2 regions of the Streptomyces sp. NPDC055254 genome follow, and region 1 is predicted to be linked to the other one. Evidence: riboswitches for the same ligand, from Rfam matches in the RefSeq annotation. Region 1 holds a riboswitch; the other holds the start of a gene.
The links. Region 1 has a riboswitch for glycine ahead of gcvT (glycine cleavage system aminomethyltransferase GcvT). Riboswitches for the same ligand answer to the same signal wherever they lie in the genome.
Positions count from the first base shown of each region.

Region 2: another riboswitch for glycine. It lies ahead of gcvP (aminomethyl-transferring glycine dehydrogenase); the one in region 1 lies ahead of gcvT (glycine cleavage system aminomethyltransferase GcvT).

Region 1 is NZ_JBSGQV010000001.1:230,499-233,896, forward strand. Features, by position in the region: gene ACWFQ8_RS01035 (enhanced serine sensitivity protein SseB) at 1-353, opposite strand, end outside; gene ACWFQ8_RS01040 (AAA family ATPase) at 399-1,055, opposite strand; glycine riboswitch at 1,261-1,364, shown strand; gene gcvT (glycine cleavage system aminomethyltransferase GcvT) at 1,552-2,667, shown strand; gene gcvH (glycine cleavage system protein GcvH) at 2,780-3,163, shown strand; gene glyA (serine hydroxymethyltransferase) at 3,179-3,398, shown strand, end outside.
Region 2 is NZ_JBSGQV010000036.1:58,770-62,167, reverse strand. Features, by position in the region: gene ACWFQ8_RS26570 (DNA polymerase IV) at 1-909, shown strand, start outside; gene ACWFQ8_RS26565 (PRC-barrel domain-containing protein) at 937-1,344, opposite strand; glycine riboswitch at 1,457-1,554, shown strand; gene gcvP (aminomethyl-transferring glycine dehydrogenase) at 1,779-3,398, shown strand, end outside.

The sequences.
Region 1 (3,398 bases):
GGGGGCAGCGGCACGCCGACCGCGCCCTCCGGGTTCACCGCGATGCCCAGCTGCGGGGGCAGGCCGCGCGCGAACTCGGCGGCGGGGGCCACGGCGAAGTCCATGCCGGGTCCGACGCAGGCGAGGAACTGGGCCTCGGAGCTGTAGACCGGGACGTACGCCGTCCCGCCGATGTCCATCGTGGGCAGGGTGAGGCCGCTCGGGCCCGGCTCGGGGCCGCCCCCGGCGGGCAGCGGCACCCACACCTCGCTGCGCCCGAGCACCTCCAGGATCCGCGCACCCGCGTCCCTCTGCCCGAGCGCCGCCCCCAGCACCCGCTCCAGCTCGTTGCCCGGCCAGCCGCTGCCCTGCATGTTCCCCTGCCTCCGTGTGGTCCCGCCCCGTCGTCGTGCCGAAGGTTACGCGGGGAAGTCGATGCCGGTCACGGCGGCCGCCGAGGCACGGTCCAGGAGCACCACCGAGGCGCAGCCCGCCGGCGGCCGGCCGGCCTCGGCCTCGCGCAGCAGCCGGCCCACCGCCGCGCGGTGCCGGGCGAAGGCGTACGCCGACACGCTCCGGCCCCGCGCCCGCTGCCCGGCGAGGGCCTCCTCGGGGCTGGTGTCCAGGAGCAGCAGGTGCAGTGCGCTGCCCCGGCGGCGCACGGCGGCCGCGAGCAGGCCCCGTACCCAGCTCTGCGTACCGCAGTCGTGGACGACGAGGGAGGCGCCCGAGCGCAGCAGCCGCCACAGCCCCCGGTAGTGCGCGACGCGGACGAGCGGCCGGTACACCGCGTAGGGCAGCGCCGAGGGCATCCGGTGCTCCCAGCGCTCGCGGGTGTTCTGCGAGTCGACGGCGCCGTCCGCGGCGGCCGCCCGCTCGATCAGCGTGCTCTTCCCGCCGCCGGGCAGGCCGGAGACCACCACGATGTCGCCCGCGGCGAAGCGGAGCCGGTGCGGGCCGCGCACCTCCGGTCCGCGCAGGTCGCGCACGGTTGCCGCGCCCGCCCCGGCCGCTCCCCCGCACGCGCGCGGGCCGCGCCGCGCGGGCACCGCGTCCACGGTTCCCGTCGTCGTCACCACTCCGAATCTCCGCACAGTGTCGCCTCCCCCGAATCGGGTCGCCAGGACCCTTGCCCACTGAGTGTAAAGAGACGGTCATCTCGCATGGCCGGTTCCGGTCCGGCCCGCCGCGGGTCCGCGCCGTCTTTCGGACCCGTACGCCCGATCACCGCGGTGGCGTGCAATGATGTGCGCCATCTGGACCAACTGCATACCGGCCGCTTGAATCCGCGCGGGAGAGTCCCGGCACGCCGCAAGGCCGTGCGCGGGCGCCGAAGGAGCAAGAACCTCCCTTGAATCTCTCAGGCCCCGTACCGCGTGGATGAGGCAGATCTGAAAAGCGAGCCGTGTCCCCACTCTCCGTGAGGCGCGTGCTCCACCCAAGGTGCAAGTCGCGAATCCCGTCCCGAACGATCGACGGAGCTCGCGGCGAACCTCTCAGGTTCCGATGACAGATGGGGAGGAACGTCCTCGTCATGTCATGTCGATGCCCTGGGACCCGGGAGCCACACCCATGAGCACTGCCCCCCGTCTGACCGCCCTCGATGCGCTGCACCGCTCCCTCGGTGCGACCATGACCGACTTCGCGGGCTGGGACATGCCGCTGCGGTACGGCAGCGAGCGCGACGAGCACAACGCCGTCCGCACGAAGGCCGGTCTCTTCGACCTCTCCCACATGGGCGAGATCACGCTGACCGGCCCGGAGGCCGTGAAGGCCCTGGACTACGCGCTGGTCGGGAACATCTCCACGGTCGGCGTCGGCCGCGCCCGCTACACGCACATCTGCCGGGCCGACGGCGGCATCGTCGACGACCTGATCGTCTACCGGCTGGGCGAGACGGAGTACATGGTCGTCGCCAACGCCTCCAACGCCCAGGTCGTCCTCGACGCCCTGACCGAGCGCGCCGCCGGCTTCGACACCGAGGTCCGCGACGACCGCGACGCGTACGCGCTGCTCGCGGTGCAGGGACCGGAGTCCCCCGGCATCCTCGCCTCGCTCACCGACGCCGACCTGGACGGCCTCAAGTACTACGCCGGCCTGCCGGGCACGGTGGCCGGGGTGCCCGCGCTGATCGCGCGTACCGGCTACACCGGCGAGGACGGCTTCGAGCTGTTCGTCGCCCCCGAGCACGCCGTGGAGCTGTGGCAGGCCCTGACCAAGGCGGGGGAGGGCGTCGGCCTGGTGCCGGCCGGCCTGTCCTGCCGCGACACGCTGCGCCTGGAGGCGGGCATGCCGCTGTACGGGCACGAGCTGAGCACGGAGCTCACCCCCTTCGACGCGGGGCTGGGCCGGGTCGTGAAGTTCGAGAAGGAGGGGGACTTCGTCGGCCGCGCCGCGCTGGAGGCCGCCGCCGAGCGGGCCGCCACCAAGGCGCCGCGCAAGCTGGTCGGTCTGATCGCCGAGGGCCGCCGTGTCCCGCGCGCCGGTTTCCCGGTCGTCGCGGACGGCCGGGTCATCGGCGAGGTCACCTCCGGCGCCCCGTCCCCGACGCTGGGCAAGCCGATCGCGATGGCGTACGTGGACGCGGCGCACGCCGCGCCCGGAACCTCCGGCGTCGGCGTCGACATTCGCGGTACGCATGAGGCGTACGAGGTCGTTGCCCTGCCGTTCTACAAGCGGCAGAAGTAGTTCCGCACACGCCTTCACCGCACGCGCGGCCGTACGGGAACCCGTACGGCTCCGTCTCAGTACCCAAGACCGCTGTTCGCATCCACTCCCCCGCATCCAGGAGAATCAGGCCATGAGCAACCCCCAGCAGCTGCGTTACAGCAAGGAGCACGAGTGGCTGTCGGACGCCGAGGGCGGCGTCTCGACGATCGGCATCACCGAGTTCGCGGCCAACGCGCTCGGTGACGTCGTCTACGCCCAGCTTCCCGCGGTCGGCGACACGGTGACCGCGGGCGAGTCCTGCGGCGAGCTGGAGTCGACCAAGTCGGTCAGCGACCTGTACTCCCCCGTCTCCGGCGAGGTCGTCGAGTTCAACCAGGACGTCGTGGACGACCCGGCGCTCGTGAACACGGCCCCGTTCGAGGGTGGCTGGCTGTTCAAGGTGCGCGTCTCGGAGGAGCCGGCCGACCTGCTCTCCGCCGAGGAGTACGCCGCGCTCACCCACTCCGACAACTGACCTCAGGGGATCTTGATGTCTGTGCTGAACACCCCTCTCCACGAGCTCGACCCGGACGTCGCCGCCGCCGTCGACGCCGAACTCGTGCGCCAGCAGTCGACCCTGGAAATGATCGCCTCGGAGAACTTCGCTCCGGTCGCCGTCATGGAGGCCCAGGGCTCCGTCCTGACCAACAAGTACGCCGAGGGCTACCCGGGCCGCCGTTACTACGGCGGCTGCGAGCACGTCGACGTCG
Region 2 (3,398 bases), on a different contig from region 1:
CCGGGGACGGAGCGTGAGCTGCTCGCGCCGATGACCGTGCGGACCCTGCCCGGCGTCGGGCCGGCCACGGGGGAGCACCTGCGCCGGGCCGGGATCACCAGCGTGGGGGATCTGGTGGAGGCCGGCGAGGACGAGCTGGTACGGATGCTCGGGCGCTCGCACGGCGTCGGCCTGTACCGGATGGCGCTGGGACTGGACGACCGGCCCGTGGTCGCGGAGCGGGACACGAAGTCGGTTTCGGTGGAGGACACCTTCGACGTGGACCTGCACGACCGGGTGCGCATCCGCAACGAGGTGCAGCGGCTCGCGGACCGGTGCGTGCGGCGGCTGCGGGAGTCCGGGCACTCCGGGCGCACCATGGTGCTCAAGGTGCGCCGGTACGACTTCTCCACGCTGACGCGCTCCGAGACGCTGCGGGGGCCCACCGACGACCCCGCCGTGGTCCGGGAGGCCGCGGCGCGGCTGCTGGAGGGCGTGGACACCACGGGCGGCGTGCGGCTGCTGGGCGTGGGTGTGACGGGGCTGGCCGACTACACGCAGGAGGACCTGTTCGCCCAGGCGTCGGCCGCCGAGCCGGCCAGGCCGGACCCCGGGGAGGCGGACGCCCCCGAAGGGGCCGGTGGGGCCGGTGGCGCGGCTGGGGCGGTGGAGGCGGCCGCGGGCGCGGAGCCGCCGGCGGGGGAGGGGGAGCCGGGGCCGGCGGCGGAGCGGAGGTGGGTGGCGGGGATCGACGTACGGCACGCGGTGCACGGGCCCGGGTGGGTGCAGGGCAGCGGGGTCGGGCGGGTGACCGTGCGGTTCGAGCGGCCCGGATCGGCGCCCGGCCGGGTGCGGACCTTCCGGGTGGACGACCCCGAGCTGGAGCCGTCCGATCCGCTACCGCTGGTGGGGGACGCGGGTCCGCCCTGACCCGGGAGGCGGACCGGCCGGCGGCGCTCAGGCTCCGCCCGTACGGCCCTCCTCGCCCGCGAGGCGGCCGAAGTCCCGGTCGGTGGAGGCGGGGGCGGGAGGCTGGTGGAACTCCGAGGGGAGGGTCACGTCCAGGCCGTAGTGGTGGTAGAGCTGCAGCTCCTGTTCCGGCGAGAGGTGGCGGCCGACACCGAAGTCGGGGGCGTCCTTGATCAGCGAGCGGTCGAAGGGCACCCGCAGGGTCTCGCCCACCAGCTCGCTCGGCTCCAGCGGGACGAAGGCGTCCCGGCCGAACAGTCCCGTCCGGACGGCGGCCCACTCCGGGACGCCCGTGGCATCGTCGAGGTAGACCTCGTCAACTGTTCCGATCTTGGTGCCATTGCGGTCGAACGCCTTGCGGCCGATCAGGCTGCGCGGATCGATGTCGGTCTGCACGGTCCCTCCATAGGGTCGCAACTCCTCCGTAATGACTACAGAAGTGCATATTGTGAAAGCAGGCCACTCGGGGAGCGCCCGGATCCTCGCTGGTAGGCTGGGTGGTGGCTGTCGACCCTGTGCGGGAGAGTCCTCCGAATGAAGTGACGGAGGCGCCGAAGGAGCAAATCCTCCCCGGAATCTCTCAGGCATACGTACCGCACGGACGAGGCCACTCTGGAAAGCAGGGGCGGCTACCGGGCGCACAGTGCCGGTGCCTCTCCTCACCGACGGTGAAAGCCGGACCTCTCCAGGGGCGCGCCTACCCGGCATCGGCCGGGGCAGCCCCGTGCGGTCCGGTGAAACTCTCAGGTTGAGATGACAGAGGGGGAGGCCGTCCGGGTGCCCGCGCCGTGGTGCCCCTCGCAGGTCATACGACCAGGAGGCCTCCGTACATGACCGCCAACCGCATTCCGCTCTCCCAGCTGGAGCGAGGCATTCCCTTCGAGCAGCGCCACATCGGCCCGGATGCCGAGGCGCAGGCGAAGATGCTCGCCCAGGTGGGCTACGGCTCCCTGGACGAACTGACCGCCGCCGCGGTGCCGGATGTGATCAAGACCGCGGAGGCCCTCGACCTGCCCGATGCCCGGACCGAGGCCGAGGTGCTGGCCGAGCTGCGCTCCCTCGCCGAGCGCAACCAGGTCCTCTCCTCGATGATCGGCCTCGGCTACTACGGGACCTTCACGCCGCCGGTGATCCTGCGCAACGTGATGGAGAACCCGGCCTGGTACACGGCGTACACGCCGTACCAGCCGGAGATCTCGCAGGGCCGCCTGGAGGCGCTCCTCAACTTCCAGACCGTCGTCGCCGACCTGACCGGGCTGCCCACCTCCGGCGCCTCGCTGCTCGACGAGGGCACGGCCGCGGCCGAGGCCATGTCGCTGGCCCGCCGCGTGGGCAAGGTCAAGGACGGTGTCTTCTTGATCGACGCCGACGCCCTGCCGCAGACCATCGCCGTGATCGAGACCCGCGCCGAACCCACGGGCGTGGAGGTCGTCGTCGCGGACCTCTCGGACGGCATCCCGGCCGAGATCGCGGAGCGCGGCGTCTTCGGCGTGCTGCTCCAGTACCCGGGCGCCTCCGGCGCCGTCCGCGACATCAAGCCGCTCATCGACGAGGCGCACGCCCTCGGTGCGATCGTCACCGTCTCGGCCGACCTCCTCGCGCTGACCCTGCTGACCTCCCCCGGCGAGCTGGGCGCGGACATCGCCGTCGGCACCACGCAGCGCTTCGGTGTCCCGATGGGCTTCGGCGGCCCGCACGCCGGCTACATGGCCGTCCAGGCCAAGCACGCCCGCTCCCTCCCCGGCCGCCTCGTCGGCGTGTCCGTGGACGCGGACGGCAACAGGGCGTACCGCCTGGCCCTGCAGACGCGCGAGCAGCACATCCGCCGCGAGAAGGCCACCAGCAACATCTGCACCGCGCAGGTCCTGCTGGCCGTCATGGCCGCGATGTACGCCGTCTACCACGGCCCCGACGGCCTGCGGACGATCGCCCGCCGCACCCACCGCTACGCCGCCCTGCTCGCCGCGGGCCTGACGGCCGGCGGGGTCGAGGTCGTGCACGGCGCGTACTTCGACACGATCACCGCCCGTGTGCCGGGCCGCGCCGCCGAGGTCGTCGCCGCCGCCCGCGAGGGCGGGGTCAACCTCTTCCGCGCCGACGCCGACCACGTCTCCGTCGCCTGCGACGAGACCACACTGCGCGCCGACATCGACGCCGTCTGGGCCGCCTTCGGCGTCTCGGCCGACATCGAGGCGCTGGACGCGACCACCGCCGACACGCTGCCCGAGGCCCTGCTGCGCTCGGACGACTACCTGACCCACCCGGTCTTCCACCAGCACCGCTCCGAGACCGCGATGCTGCGCTACCTGCGCAAGCTGTCGGACAAGGACTACGCGCTGGACCGCGGCATGATCCCGCTGGGCTCCTGCACCATGAAGCTCAACGCGACCACCGAGATGGAGCCGGTGACCTGGCCCGAATTCGGTCAGCTGCACCCGTTCGCACCGGTG